Regions from separate parts of the Kluyvera sp. 1366 genome, predicted to be linked through region 3. Evidence: predicted binding sites of a transcription regulator. Region 3 holds the regulator's gene; each other region holds the start of a gene.
What was found. The regulator LexA, encoded in region 3, represses DNA repair genes until DNA is damaged. The targets are predictions, from matches to a motif close to TNCTGTATGTACATACAGNA.

Region 1: a site for LexA is predicted at 3,519-3,538, ahead of ACVLVH_RS16200 (DNA translocase FtsK 4TM domain-containing protein). Genes of this name have one in related genera too.
Region 2: a site for LexA is predicted at 2,140-2,159, ahead of uvrB (excinuclease ABC subunit UvrB). Genes of this name have one in related genera too.

Annotation. Positions count from the first base shown of each region.
Region 1 is NZ_JBTRDW010000006.1:425,958-431,237, forward strand. Features, by position in the region: gene ACVLVH_RS16200 (DNA translocase FtsK 4TM domain-containing protein) at 53-3,457, opposite strand; gene lrp (leucine-responsive transcriptional regulator Lrp) at 3,577-4,071, opposite strand; gene trxB (thioredoxin-disulfide reductase) at 4,593-5,280, shown strand, end outside.
Region 2 is NZ_JBTRDW010000004.1:125,677-130,956, reverse strand. Features, by position in the region: gene bioD (dethiobiotin synthase) at 1-581, shown strand, start outside; gene ACVLVH_RS09875 (ABC transporter ATP-binding protein) at 621-1,337, opposite strand; gene uvrB (excinuclease ABC subunit UvrB) at 2,239-4,260, shown strand; gene ACVLVH_RS09865 (gluconeogenesis factor YvcK family protein) at 4,347-5,249, opposite strand.
Region 3 is NZ_JBTRDW010000011.1:74,471-79,750, forward strand. Features, by position in the region: gene plsB (glycerol-3-phosphate 1-O-acyltransferase PlsB) at 1-681, opposite strand, end outside; gene ACVLVH_RS21400 (diacylglycerol kinase) at 809-1,177, shown strand; gene lexA (transcriptional repressor LexA) at 1,283-1,897, shown strand; gene dinF (MATE family efflux transporter DinF) at 2,034-3,356, shown strand; gene ACVLVH_RS21415 (CsbD family protein) at 3,521-3,733, shown strand; gene zur (zinc uptake transcriptional repressor Zur) at 3,809-4,327, opposite strand; gene ACVLVH_RS21425 (conjugal transfer protein TraF) at 4,779-5,280, shown strand, end outside.

The DNA of each region.
Region 1 (5,280 bases), on a different contig from region 3:
AACAATGGGCCAGTGTTAACTGGCCCATAAGCAGACAACTGCACGCGATAAATTACATCTCGTGTGGCGGCGGCGAAAGCACTTCGCGGTTGCCGTTATGTCCCGGTTCAGAAACGATGCCCTGCGCTTCCATCTGCTCGATGATACGTGCGGCACGGTTATATCCGATACGGAACTGGCGCTGAACTCCAGAAATGGAGGCTCGGCGTTTTTCCACTACGAAAGAGACCGCCTGATCAAACAGCGGATCCAGCTCTTCATCGCCCATCATTCCGCTAGCTGCGCTATCGCTCTCTTCACCAGCAGTAATGCTTTCGATGTATTGCGGGCGACCGCGCGCTTTCCAGTCCTGAACCACCGCATGCACTTCCTGATCGCGCACGAATGCACCATGCACACGTACAGGCATTGAGGAGTTTGGCGGCATGTACAGCATGTCACCCATCCCCAGCAGCGATTCTGCACCGCCCTGATCGAGGATGGTACGTGAGTCGATCTTGCTGGAAACGGTGAAGGCGATACGCGTCGGTATGTTGGCTTTGATCAGACCGGTAATCACATCAACCGACGGACGCTGTGTCGCCAGCACCAGGTGAATACCCGCCGCTCGCGCTTTCTGAGCCAGACGAGCAATCAACTCTTCGACTTTCTTACCGACCGCCATCATCAGATCGGCAAATTCATCGACCAGCACCACGATATAGGGCAGTTTTTCCAGCACCGGCGGTGTGGTGTCCATGCTATCGCCCGGTTTCCAGAACGGATCCGGAATCGGTCGACCCATCGCGGCAGCCTGCTCAATCTTCTCGTTATAGCCGGCAAGATTACGCACGCCCAGCGCAGACATCAATTTATAGCGACGCTCCATTTCACCAACACTCCAGCGCAGCGCATTGGCCGCATCTTTCATGTCGGTAACCACTTCGGTCAGCAAGTGAGGGATGCCTTCGTAGACTGACAGCTCGAGCATTTTCGGGTCGATCATGATAAAGCGCACTTCTTCCGGCGTGGCTTTATACAGCATGCTGATGATCATGGTGTTAACGCCCACTGATTTACCGGAACCAGTGGTACCGGCAACCAGCAAGTGCGGCATTTTCGCCAAATCAGCCACCACCGGCTGGCCAGCAATGTCTTTACCCAACACCACTGCAAGCGGTGACGGGTTTTCACGAAATTTAGGGCAATCCAGTACTTCGCGCAGATAAACGGTTTGACGATGTTTATTTGGCAGTTCAAGCCCGACGTAAGGCTTGCCTGGAATCACTTCCACCACGCGCACGGCAACCGCAGACAGAGAACGCGCCAGGTCACGCGACAAGTTAGAAATACGGGAAGCTTTGACGCCTGGCGCTAAATCGAGTTCGAAGCGGGTAATGACCGGACCTGGTGAAATACCTACAACCTCCGCCTTCACTCGATAATCAGCCAGGCGTGCTTCAACCAGCCGCGCGGTTTGCTCCAGCGCAAACATATCTACCGGCTCTTCTTCTGCCGGTGGTGACGTGAGCAGATCCAGCGTGGGCAGCGGCGTAGAAGGTTTTTCCAGCGGCTGTTCATGGCGAACCAGGAACGGATGGAACAAGCTGTCCTGCACCGGCGCAGCAGGTTTCACTGGTGCAGGTGGCGCAGAATAGGCTTCCTGTTCCGGCGACGACCATGGGCTGGATTCAGCACTCAACGACGGCATTGCCGCTGGCTCCGGCGCAGCAGGTTGTTGCCACGGCGCGGGCTCTTCCGGCTCTGGCGATGCAGAAATAGTGAACAGTGGCTCGCTCGGGCTATCGTCGACCAAATCTTTCATTGGTGAAAAATCAAAAGCAGACGACGTATCCAGATTAAATACCGGTGCTTCCTTCACTTCAGGTTCGGTATAGCGTTGCTGCTGCTGATCGGCGAACTGACGTGCAAGTTGAGCCTGCTGCAATGCATCCTCATCATCAGGCTCAGACGCTTCCTGCCAGCTTTCACCGTAACGATTCTGCTGCTGCGACGCGAAGGCTTCACGCAACTGCGCCTCTTGCAGCTCAACATCCTCTTCCTGTGGAGGAACGCTGTAAGACGCAGTGACTTCCGGCTGTTGCTGCTCAGCATCTTTAGCCTGTTCTTCCGCCATGCGCTGCGAGGGCAACTTAATGCCGTACGAAGCTAACTCACGTCGTGTTGGCAACTTAACTTTGTTTGGACGCGGCAACTCTGGACCAATGCCCTGCTTCACCTGCGGGTTGTAATCACGCTCAGGTACGATATCGAAGGCAGGTGAATAAGCAGCAGGTGATGTCGCTGCTTTGACTGCTCCAGCGGCAAGTGAAGCGGCGGCGAGACTGTTTAAAGGTGCAGAAGATGAAGCGGCATCCTGCCAGTTGCCCATGCTCGGGCCCTCATCGTCATCAGCCGGCGAAAACGGTGAAGGTGCTGCTTCACCTGGCATCTCGAAACGATAGAGCGGAGCAGAAGGCTGCGCGATTGGTTGTTGTGCTGCAGCAACAGGCTGAGGAGCCGGAATCGACTGAGCCGTGGCTTCGGCAACGCGTGGCATTGCGTCGGGTTCAGCAGATGCGGCTGGAGCAGGCTGCATAGCAGCTGGAGTTTGCTGTGCAGCTGGAGTTTGCTGTGCAGCTTGCGTAGTAACCGCAATTGCAGCGGCAGTTGCCGCACTCGCCTTCGCCAGCAGCGGATCGTCGCTCAACTCCGCAGCAACCGGTTCGCTCACCTTGCGCGGTTGAGCTAACAAGACATCATCGTCGTCATTAACGGAGTGTGCAGCATGCATCGGAGGCGACACCTCATCAGCAAGCTCTTCGTCGTCGTATTCTTCTTCCTGCCAGGGTTCGTCATGTCGTGAACGATTGCTGGCAAAGGTCAGAACACCCATCACCACGCCGCCGATCTTCTCGGCAATCGTCAGCCATGACCATCCGGTATAAAGCGTGATGCCGGCAGCCCAGACGCACAGCAGCGTCAAGGTGCCGCCAGCCGAACTGAACCACGGTGCCATCGCATTGCTGACCAGGCTGCCGATTACGCCGCCGGAAGCAAAATACCAGATGTCATCTACGTTGAGCGCCGCCAGACCACAGGTCGTTACCACCAAGGCCAGCACGCCAATCAGGCGTAAACCAACGGCAAAGTAGTCGATGTAATCCTGACGATCACGTTGGCGGAAGGTGATCCAACACAGACCAATAATGACGGGAGGAATGGCGTAGGCCATCACGCCAAAGATGAACAATAGCGTATCGGCCAGCCATGCGCCGACGCTACCACCCAGATTATGGATAGGTTCGTGCCATGCGGTTTGTGACCAGCTTGGATCTGACGGGTTAAAACTAACCAGCGACACCATCAAATAGATGGCGAACAAGGCCACAAGAATGAGCAACGCTTCCAGCAGACGACGTCCACTGCTCAGCGGTTGTAACGAAACATCTTTATCTTCTGTATATTCCTGGCTCAAGAGAACTCTCCAGGTGCCTGTAAATTAAGAAGGCAACAACGTCGGGCATGCCCGACGTTGGTCCTGTATGAATTCACAGGAGTGTACCGAAATCCTGCAAGCTTTGCACCTGCCCTGCACTACCGGGTTTTGATCACCAGACGATTGCTCTGTTTGACCTCTTCCATCACCACGTAAGTACGGGTGTCGTTTACGCCCGGCAGACGCAGCAAGGTCTCACCCAGTAGTTTACGATAAGCGGACATATCCGGTACGCGGGTTTTCAGCAGGTAGTCAAAATCACCGGAAACAAGGTGACATTCTTGAGTTTCCTCAAGTTTTTGCACGGCGGCGTTAAATTGTTCAAACACATCTGGCGCACCACGATTCAGAGTAATCTCAACGAAAACCAGCAGTGAAGCATCCAGATAATGCGGGTTGAGCTGCGCGGTGTAGCCCAGAATGAAGCCTTGACGCTCGAGGCGGCGCACGCGCTCAAGACATGGAGTTGGCGATAATCCAACACGTTTGGAAAGCTCGACATTAGAAATTCGACCGTCTTTCTGCAGTTCATTCAGAATATTTCTGTCGATACGATCTAAATCTTTTCCGGGGCGTTTCTTATTGTCTACCATTATTATTGTCTCTCTTAATTCCTTCCCTTAACCTGCCACACCCTGAAAACGCTCATTGTTCAGGGCCTTACTGAAGTGAAGACCATAAGCCTGTGCAGTAACGCGTCCATCCGTATGACGCATGTTGTCTGTCCACATCATGCGTCACTACCAATGTCAGGCTGAGTTTATTCGGCTAAACAGACAAAAACAGAAATGAAATTCTGTTTTGAATCGCTAAATATTCTCTGCTTCTCCCAATGTTTTCGCAAAAGCGCAGGCGATTGTCAAAGTAAAACATCCAAATTCAGTACAAGATGCCAGATAGAGTTCTGGGTTGCTGTTTTTAAATGAGAATTTTTATGCTGCTGCACCACTAATTGCCGAGCATTGCCCCCTTTTGGCGCAACGCGCGTGCAAAACTTGCACTCATCGTCTACGCCGCTCGCAGTGATTGTTAACAAAATTGCTGGAGCCTTTTTTTGCGGCGTTAATTTCCCTACAATCAAAAACTATGTCGTCAGAAAAAAATTGAGGAACGCATGAGTACGGCCAAACACAGTAAGCTGCTCATTCTGGGCTCCGGCCCTGCCGGTTACACTGCAGCAGTATATGCAGCGCGCGCTAACCTGAATCCGGTGTTAATTACCGGACTGGAGAAAGGAGGTCAGCTCACCACCACCACCGAAGTGGAGAACTGGCCAGGCGATGCAAACGATCTGACCGGTCCAGCGTTGATGGAGCGCATGCAGGAGCATGCCGAGAAATTCAACACCGAGATCATTTTTGACCACATTCATACCGTCGATTTGCAGAACCGTCCGTTCCGTCTGGTCGGCGACAGCGGTGAATACACTGCTGATGCGTTGATCATCGCCACTGGCGCATCGGCACGTTATCTCGGATTGCCATCAGAAGAAGCGTTCAAAGGCAAAGGCGTCTCTGCTTGTGCGACCTGCGACGGCTTCTTCTACCGCAATCAGAAAGTTGCCGTCATTGGTGGCGGTAACACTGCCGTTGAAGAAGCGCTTTATCTGGCTAACATTGCTGCAGAAGTGCATCTGATTCACCGTCGCGACAGTTTCCGCGCTGAGAAAATCCTTATTGACCGTCTGATGGAAAAAGTGCGCAATGGCAACATCGTGCTGCACACCGACCGCACGCTGGATGAAGTGGTTGGCGATCAAATGGGCGTGACGGGCTTGAAACTGCTGTCTACCAAAGGTGAAG
Region 2 (5,280 bases), on a different contig from region 3:
TACGCACCGCAGGCTATAAGCCGGTGGCATCCGGCTGCGAAATCACGCCGCAGGGCATCCGCAACAGCGACGCGCTGGCGTTGCAGCGCTACAGCACCTTGCCGTTAAGCTACGAGCAGGTGAACCCGCTGGCGTTTGTCGAGCCGACCTCGCCGCATATCATTAGCGCGGAAGAGGGCAGGCCGATTAGCTTTACCACGCTGTCAGCGGGCTTGCGCGCGCTGGAGCAGCAGGCAGAATGGGTGTTAGTCGAAGGCGCAGGCGGGTGGTTTACGCCGCTGTCGGAGACGCAAACTTACGCCGATTGGGTGGAAGCCGAGCAGCTGCCGGTGATTCTGGTGGTGGGTGTGAAGTTAGGCTGCATCAATCATGCCATGCTGACCGCCGAAGCGATTAAAGCGCGCGGATTACGCCTTGCGGGCTGGATTGCCAATGATATTCAGCCGCCCGGCAAACGTCATCAGGAGTATATGGATACGCTGCGTCAGCGCATTGATGCGCCGTTCCTCGGTGAGATTCCGCACCTACGCGACCAGGCGCAGCAGGCCGAGTGCGGGCGTTATTTGACGTTGCCGCAATAAATAACCCAGGTCGCCATTCACGGCGACCTGGCTACCTCTTCACCTTGCGGTCAGCCACTTATTCACCGTCAAATCATCCAGCTGCGCCACTTTGCCGTGCGCCACATTGCGTCCGCGATGCAGCAGCAGGAAATAATCGGCGACGCGGCGGACAAACGAGACGTGCTGCTCAAGCAGCAGAATGGTTAAACCATACTCACGGTTTAACCGACGAATCAGATTGCCCATCTCCTCTTCCAGCCACGGCGACATCCCCTCTGTCGGCTCATCCAGAATCACCAGCTTGGGTTGCAGCACCAGCGCACGCGCCAGGGCCAAATGTTGTTGCTGTTCCATTGGCAACTCGCCGCTGCGCTGATGGCGCAATGAATAGAGTGCCGGGAACAGGTCGAACACCATTTCCGGAATGGCACGGCTACGATCGTCCTGTGCCGCCATCAGGGCGATCAGCAGGTTATCCTCCACGCTCATTTGCGAGAAAATATGCCGTCCTTGCGGCACATAACCAATGCCGGTGCGCGCGCGCAGTTCGGCCGGTTGCAACAGTAAATCTTCCGGCGGCGCGCCATCTTCCTGCCAGGTCATCGAGCCGCTGTTAATTGGCAGGCGGCCCATAATGCAGTTCACCAACGTGGTTTTGCCCATGCCGGGACTGCCCAGCACGCCGGTACAGGTGCCCGGCGGCAGATCGAGATCGACATCCCACAGAATGTGATTTTGACCGTAAAACTGATTCACCGAACGTAAACTCAGCATCTGACATACTCCTTCCAGATTATTAGCCTGAATGCTCCCGCTCTGTGTCGTCTGGCATACAGTCGTGCACGATTGATGGACACCGCTGTCGTCGGCAAGCGCCGATATGGACTCGTCACTCCATAGTGCTAATACTGCAATTCCTAGGCCAGGTTGGGAATTCAGGCGCAACTGCGGCGGAAACCTGACAAATCAGCGGCTAAAAGTTGAGAGAAGCTTAACAATTGCCAGCGGTGATAAACCGACTGCACTTTGACGGTGCTGACTGCTTAACGTTTCTGGTGCATTTGATCGTTCGTAAGGCAATAACCGGAGAAATAAATGGCCTTAACGCCTGACTTTTCGCTGGGCACGGGAAGGTAAAGCCGGAAAAAGGGGGGGAATGCGACACGCACGGCGGGAAAAATAAATGCGAAAAAATTTTTTTTCACGCTTAAGAATGGGCGGGAGAAAATTATACACAGCCGATGGGCTCGGGGCTGGATTCACTTATCCACCATTACTGTGGATAACCTTGTGCATTAGCGACTGAAAACCGTGTGGAAGCGAGTAAATTCGCGGCCTTCCTACATTATGATGAGAAACTGGGCTTTTGAGTCAAAGTGAATTAAAACAGCAGGTTAGTTAAAATCAAGCATGCGAATTATCTGCCTTGTCATCGGACTGCAATTTAATGACACTCTATTGACAAATGTTAAAAGCATCCTCCGCCTGGGGATAACATTGCGCAACAACAACTTGCCGCCCGCCGCTTAAATTGCACTGAAGAGAATCGCCGTCAGGTGCCATTATCGTGCAAGGTTACTGTGATTATGTCCAGTATTATTTTCTGGCAAATTCGCCATAGCAGAGTAGAATTAGCAGCCTGCCCGCCGACTTCATCTGCTGGAACCGCTAAAACATGAGCAAAGTCTTTAAACTCAACTCCGCTTTCAAGCCTTCAGGGGATCAACCTGAGGCGATTCGCCGTCTCGAAGAGGGACTGGAAGATGGACTCGCGCATCAAACGCTGTTGGGCGTGACCGGCTCAGGTAAAACCTTTACCGTGGCGAATGTGATTGCCGACCTCAACCGCCCGACGATGGTGCTGGCGCCAAATAAAACCCTGGCGGCGCAGCTCTACGGGGAGATGAAGGAGTTCTTCCCGGATAACGCGGTGGAGTTTTTCGTCTCATATTACGATTACTATCAGCCTGAAGCCTATGTGCCGAGTTCTGACACCTTTATCGAGAAAGATGCCTCGGTGAATGAGCACATTGAGCAGATGCGTCTGTCGGCGACCAAAGCGCTGCTGGAGCGCCGTGATGTCATCGTCGTGGCCTCGGTTTCGGCGATCTACGGTTTGGGCGATCCCGATCTCTACCTGAAAATGATGCTGCATCTGACGCGCGGCATGATTATCGATCAGCGCAGCATTCTGCGTCGTCTGGCGGAGCTGCAATACACTCGCAACGATCAGGCCTTCCAGCGCGGCACCTTCCGCGTGCGCGGCGAAGTGATCGATGTGTTCCCGGCGGAATCGGACGATATTGCGCTGCGTATTGAGCTGTTTGATGAAGAAGTTGAGCGGCTGTCGCTGTTTGATCCGCTCACCGGCCAGATTGATTCGGTGATCCCGCGCTTTACCGTCTATCCGAAAACGCACTATGTGACGCCGCGTGAGCGCATTCTTAAGGCGATGGAAGAGATCAAAGATGAGCTGGTGGTGCGCCGCAAAGTGCTGCTGGAGAACAATAAGCTGCTGGAAGAGCAGCGTATTTCCCAGCGTACGCAGTTCGATCTCGAGATGATGAACGAGTTGGGTTACTGCTCCGGCATCGAAAACTACTCGCGCTATCTCTCCGGGCGCGGACCGGGCGAGCCGCCGCCGACCTTGTTCGACTATTTACCGGCGGATGGCTTGCTGGTGGTCGACGAATCGCACGTAACCATTCCGCAGATTGGCGGCATGTATCGTGGTGACCGCGCGCGTAAAGAGACGCTGGTGGAGTACGGTTTCCGCCTGCCGTCGGCGCTGGATAACCGTCCGATGAAGTTTGAAGAGTTTGAAGCAGCCGCTCCGCAAACCATTTACGTGTCGGCCACACCGGGCAATTACGAGCTGGAAAAATCGGGTGGCGAAGTGATCGATCAGCTGGTGCGTCCAACCGGCCTGCTGGATCCGATTCTGGAAGTACGGCCGGTGGCGACGCAGGTCGACGATTTGCTGTCGGAAATCCGCAAGCGTGTTGAGATTAACGAGCGCGTGCTGGTGACTGTGCTGACCAAGCGTATGGCGGAAGATCTTACCGAATACCTGGTGGAGCACGGCGAGAAGGTGCGCTATCTGCACTCGGATATCGATACTGTGGAACGTATGGAGATCATCCGCGATTTACGTCTTGGCGAATTTGATGTGCTGGTTGGCATCAACTTGCTGCGAGAAGGTCTGGATATGCCGGAAGTGTCGCTGGTGGCGATTCTCGATGCCGATAAAGAGGGCTTCCTGCGTTCGGAGCGTTCGCTGATACAGACCATTGGTCGCGCCGCGCGTAACATCAATGGCCGGGCGATTCTCTACGCCGATAAAATCACGCCGTCGATGGAGCGCGCGATGGGCGAAACCGAGCGTCGTCGTGAGAAGCAGCAGAAATACAACGAAGAGAATGGCATTACGCCGCAAGGGCTCAACAAGAAGATCACTGATATTCTTGAGCTCGGCAAAAACGTAGTGAAAACGCGTGGTAAAGGCAAAACCGCCTCACGCACCGCAGCAGAAGCGGAAGCCAACTATATGGCGCTTACGCCGCAAGCGATGCAGAAGAAGATTCACGAGCTGGAAGGGCAGATGCAGCAGCACGCGCAGAATCTGGAGTTTGAAGAGGCTGCCAGCGTGCGCGATCAGTTACATCAACTGCGCGAGCTGTTTATTGCGGCTTCCTGATTGTGGTATCCAGGTCGCCATGAATGACGACCCTACAGGAATCCAGCGTGGTTTTCGTAGGGTGCGCATTCATGCGCACCTGGAAATTAAACGGCCTGAATCGCGTGTTCCAGCGCGATGCGCAGCAGCTGGCGGTCATGGCGATATTTGATGTCGGCGGCCTCCAGCGGTTCGCGAATGATTAAACGCTCTTCCACGCCGCGAATATCGGCGGCCGGACTCACCACCACCGCATCAATCACCCGCTTGCCAATCGCTTTCTCCATGATCGCCAACTTGTCGGCCACATTCAGGCTAGCTGCCGCTGGGCTCAGTTCGCGGCCCAGATTGCCGATAAACACCATGGTGGCAGGCGTACGGCGCAGCGCGCGCGCCATCTCTTCCATCAGCAGAATCGGCATCAGGCTGGTGTAGAAGCTGCCGGGGCCAATCAGAATCAAATCCGCTTCGCCAATCGCCTCGATGGCTTCACGGGTTGGCAACACATTCGGATGTAACATCAACTCTTGGGGCGGCTGCTTCATCTCATCAATTGCCGTTTCGCCGTACACCATATTGCCTTCGCCATCCTGCGCCACCAGATCGACCGGCTGTTCCGACATCGGGATCAGAAACGCATCGACCTTGAGCAGATTGCGGATGATGTTGATGGCTTCGAGCGGGCGCACGCTGAGATGATCAAGCGCCTTCAGCATCAGGTTGCCCAGATTATGCCCGGCCAGCTCGCCATTACCGGTGAAGCGATACTCAAACATCGCGGTGGCGACGCTCGGTTCGGTGATCAACTGATTGATGCAGTTACGCATATCGCCCCACGCAATGCCGCCTTCCGAGCGGCGAATGCGGCCGGTGGATCCGCCGTTATCGGTGGTGGTGACGATGCCGGTCAGGCGCGAACCTAACGGTGCCAGCGCCGACATCACGCGACCCAAACCGTGTCCGCCACCTAATGCCACTACGCGATCCAAATCTGCCAGGGTTCGATTCATGTTTCTCCTTTGTCACTGACGTCCTCGCGTT
Region 3 (5,280 bases):
GATCGCTTTGGATTGTAACAGCTTGTTGAAGAGATCCTGACGTGCAGGCAGACGCGGGCCGACCGCGGCCAGACGTTGGCGGGCAAAATGAATGCGCGCCACGCGAGCCAGCTTTTGGGCAATCGACTTATCGGTGCCGTGCTCGGTCGCCATCTGGCGCAACGAAACGGTTTGCGAGAAGCGAACAAAGCTGTCGCGGCCGTGCCACAAAATGGCGAAGAACTTCTGCACGCCATTGAGCACGCGCAGATGCGGCGTGGATTCACCGGAGGTTTCACGTCCCGGCGCACGACCAAACATCACCGCGACCGGCAGCATTTGCACATCGAGTTGCGGGTTGCTGCGGTGCAAATCCAGATAATCGTGGAACAGCTTTACCGATTCGGGATTGGCCACGAAATAGGGAATTACGCGTGGGCCATCGTGAATAAACACGTGGCGCGGCAGCAGGGTGCCATCGATCTCCAGCGGAGCCAGCGGATCGGGCAGATCATGTTTCAGGCATTGAGCACGCAGTGTGAGCAGGTCAGCCTTTGAATCATAAGGCAAAACATACATCACCGGACGTGTCGGATCGATCCCATGTTCAGAGATAGGATCGGTCGGAATGACCTTACTTTTTACCAAAATAGAGAGTGGTAAATTCAATAATTTGTAATAGAGTTTACGCCAACCTGACATAGACAACTTTAAGCCTCTTGTTAGCAAAGCGCGGCAAGCATACCAGAAAGCGCAGCGAAGGTCTGTGGCTCTGCCGCCTCATACTGCCCACACATTGACGTCAAAATAGTTCAAGGGTTCCATAGACATGGCAAATAACGTCACCGGTTTAGTAAGAATAGTGAAAGCCGCCGGTTATTCCTGGCAGGGCCTGCGTGCCGCATGGCAGCACGAAGCCGCTTTTCGGCAGGAAGCCATTGCCGCGCTGGTGGCCATTCTCGTGGCTTGCTGGCTGGATGTAGATACCCTTTCCCGCATCCTGATGATTGGCTCGGTAGTGCTGGTTATCATCGTTGAGATCCTTAATAGTGCTATCGAAGCGGTGGTCGACCGCATCGGGCAGGAGCAACATCCGCTCGCGGGCCGCGCCAAAGATATGGGATCGGCTGCCGTATTGCTGACTATCTTACTGGCTCTGTTCGTCTGGAGCGCGCTGCTCTGGACGCATTTGAGATAGGGATTCCAGATTCATCAAACCGCTGATTTTTCCCTCTGTTACGGTTTTCATTTCGCGAATACCTGTATATACTCACAGCGACTGTATAAACAACCAGGGGGCGGGATGAAAGCGTTAACTGCACGGCAGCAACAGGTCTATGACCTGATTCGCGACCATATTAACCAGACGGGCATGCCGCCAACGCGTGCGGAAATTGCTGCGCAACTGGGTTTCCGCTCGCCCAATGCTGCCGAAGAGCATCTGAAAGCGCTGGCGCGTAAAGGCGTAATTGAAATTGTTTCCGGCGCATCGCGCGGAATTCGTTTGCTGATGGAAGAAGAACCGAGCGAAGGGCTGCCGCTGATTGGCCGCGTCGCTGCCGGTGAACCTTTGCTGGCTCAAGAACACATCGAAGCCCACTATCAGGTGGATGCTAACCTCTTTAAACCGAGCGCCGATTTCCTGCTGCGCGTGAGCGGTATGTCGATGAAAGACATCGGCATTATGGATGGCGATCTGTTAGCGGTACACAAAACGCAGGAAGTGCGTAACGGCCAGGTTGTCGTGGCGCGCATTGATGATGAAGTCACAGTGAAACGCTGGAAAAAGCAGGGTGCGATTGTCCATCTGCTACCTGAAAACACCGATTTTCAGCCGATTGTCGTGGATACCCGTGAGCAGTCGCTAACCGTTGAAGGTTTAGCTGTCGGGATTGTGCGCAACGGCGAGTGGCTCTGATCAGTTTCTGATCCACTTTAACTGCGGCGGTGCGTGTTTGCGCTGACCGCAGTCTGCTGTTTTACTTCTCTGTGACTCTTTCTGCGGCTCATTCTGGCGCCATTACGCTGATTACCGCACACAACGGAATGGGCTAATGCAGCTGTTTTCCTCCTCAGATAAAACGCTCTGGCGGCTAGCGCTGCCGATGATCCTGTCAAATATCACCGTCCCATTACTGGGTGTGGTGGATACCGCCGTTATTGGTCATCTCGATAGCCCAATCTACCTCGGTGGCGTCGCCGTGGGCACAACCGCCACCAGCTTCATCTTTATGCTCCTGCTGTTCCTGCGCATGAGCACCACCGGACTCACCGCTCAGGCATTTGGCGCCAATGACAAAACGGCGCTGGCGCGCGCCTTAATACAACCGCTACTGATTGCGCTGGTTTTTGGTGCGCTGTTTATGGTGCTGCGAACGCCGGTCAGCAGCCTGGCGGCAGCTTTAATGGGTGGCAGCCCGGAAGTGCAGCAACAGGCGAAAATATTTATTGAGATTCGCTGGCTAAGTGCGCCCGCAACCTTGACCAATTTGGTGATTCTTGGCTGGCTGCTGGGCGTGCAGTACGCGCGGGCACCGATGGTGCTGCTAATCATCGGCAACCTGGTGAATATCCTGCTGGATCTGCTGTTCGTGCTCAAACTGCATTGGGGTGTCGCCGGAGCGGCGGCGGCTACCGCGCTGGCAGAATATGTCACGCTGGGCGTGGGTTTGTGGATGGTGGCGCGGGTGCTGAAGATGCGCGGTATCCACTTTGCTTTACTCAAAAGCAGCTGGCGCGGCGATGCGGCGCGGCTATTCCGCCTCAATCGCGACATTATGCTGCGTTCTTTGATGCTGCAAATCTGCTTCGCGTCGCTCACCATCCTTGGCGCACGCATTGGGCCGGATGTAGTGGCAGTCAACGCGGTGCTGCTGATGTTCCTCACTTTCACCGCATACGCGCTGGATGGATTTGCCTACGCGGTTGAAGCCTGTTCGGGTGAAGCGGTTGGGGCCAAAGATCGCAGCCGACTATTGCTGATTTGGCATGCGGCTTGTCGCCAGGCATGCTTCGTCGCCGCGATCTTTGCGCTGATTTATGCATTCACCGGTCCGGAGATTGTGGCGATGCTGACGTCACTGGAAGCGCTACGAGAGATGGCCGACCGCTATCTGATTTGGCAAGTGATTCTGCCGCTGGTTGGCGTCTGGTGCTATCTGCTGGACGGCATGTTTATCGGCGCGACGCGCGGGCGTGAGATGCGCAACAGCATGGTGATGGCGGCGATCGGCTACGGCGTATCGCTGCTCACGCTGCCGTGGCTCGGTAATCACGGTTTATGGCTGGCGGTGACGGTATTCCTCGCGTTACGCGGACTGACGCTGTGGCTCATTTGGCGTGGTCACTGGCGGCGCGATAGCTGGTTTAACGCCTGAATAAGCGAAGCGTAACCTACAGATTAATCTGTATTTCTCTGCAAACTGCGAAGCGGCTACTACAATTACCTCATACGGCGCATATGAGTAGCGCGTTGTCTGGGTATATCGCCAGCTAAGCAGGCAATATATCTATCTCACTCAGGATGTAGTGGAGGAATATTATGAACAAAGACGAAGCGAGCGGAAACTGGAAGCAGTTCAAAGGCAAGTTTAAAGAGAAGTGGGGCAAGCTGACCGATGACGACTTCACTGTGATCGAAGGTAAACGCGATCAGCTGGTTGGTAAAATCCAGGAACGCTACGGTTATGGTAAAGACCAGGCCGAGAAAGAAGTTAAAGACTGGGAAACAACCAACAAAGATTACCGCTGGTAATCTCACTTCACGGATGATGCTCCTACCCGCCAATCATTTAGCGTAGTGATTGGCCCGGCACAAGGATGTGCCTCCCTATTTTCTTATCCGCTTTTTACCCTCGGCCTGATGGTCATGCTCGCAGCTTTCGTGGTGCGTACAAGCCGCCACTTCTGCGCAATTTTCGCACAGGCCATGTGCCTCAATTACGGTATGTCGCAGAGAAAATCCCGCCTGATCCGCTAATGCAGCGATGGTTTTTTCCACGCCATGAGCATGTTTTTCGCTTACTGCCGCACAACCGTCACACACCAACATCACCGAAGTATGTGCTGGCTCATCAAAATGATGGCAAACCACGTAACTATTATTTGACTCTACGCGATGAATAAATCCCTGTTCCAGCAGGAAATCCAGCGCGCGATAGATGGTGGGCGGTTTTGCTTGCGGTTCACTGACACGCAGTTGATCCAGCAAATCGTAAGCGCTTATCGAACCATTCTGCTCTGCCATTAAGCGCAACACTTCGGCGCGTTGAGTGGTCAGGCGCACGCCGCGATCAAGGCAAAGTGATTCAGCCTGGGTAAGAAGTTGTTCTGGCGTGAGGTTTGACATAAGCATTCTCCGGGTTGCAGGTGATGTTATTTTATCACACAAAATTTAACGCTGCTGTGATTGCTTATTGTCCTTAAAATCCCTAAGAAAATTCTCCTCAATCAATAGATTACCATCGCCATTTTCCCGTCAATATTGCTGCAACCCTTATGTCTGTAAAATGCGTCCGACCAGGCAGCGCAACGCCTGCACGGATTTTGCTTTGCAACTCACCGGGTTAGCGGCTATGGTTCAAAAGGTCTTAAGTAATTTCTGGTATCAATTAACCCACTGTTAATTTTTCTGCATAAAAACACAGCGGAATGGCGTGGAAGCGTCCAATTCTGCGAATAGCAGTGCTATTTCCTTTTAATTCACAGCAATGAAGCGTTAGCCAGGGTTCAGAATAGCGGCTAACTAAACTTTCAGTCGGTGAGTGATTCAGCGACATTTCAAAGGTGATGGCAGGCTCATGGCGAAGACATTATTCAGGCACAAAAAAGTAGCTTATCTTGTTGGTTTGAATGCAGTATTTCTCTCTTCCTCAGTTCTGGCAGCAGGTACATGGTACGACGCGCGTAACGACGCAATGGGCGGTACCGGCGTAGCCTCTTCCACCTGGAGTTCAGCGGTGCTGGCTAACCCAGCATTGATGACCAAGGCGCAGCCTGAAGATAACGTCAGCATCATTCTGCCATCAGCCGGCGCACAGGTTACCGACAAAGACAAATTGATCGATCGCGTTGACGACATTACCGATACCGTTGATCGTTATCAGGACGTGATCGATGACCTAACCTTTCAGGATTACCTCAATGGTTACCCGCAGCTGAAGGCTGCCGCGGGCGATATGGCTAACCAACTCAGCGATCTGCGTGGCAATAAAGCTCACGCAACAGCCGGCGTGGCCGTGGCCGTCACCGTTCCGAATGAAACCTTACCTTTTGCCTTTATCACCAAGGCTTACGGCACTG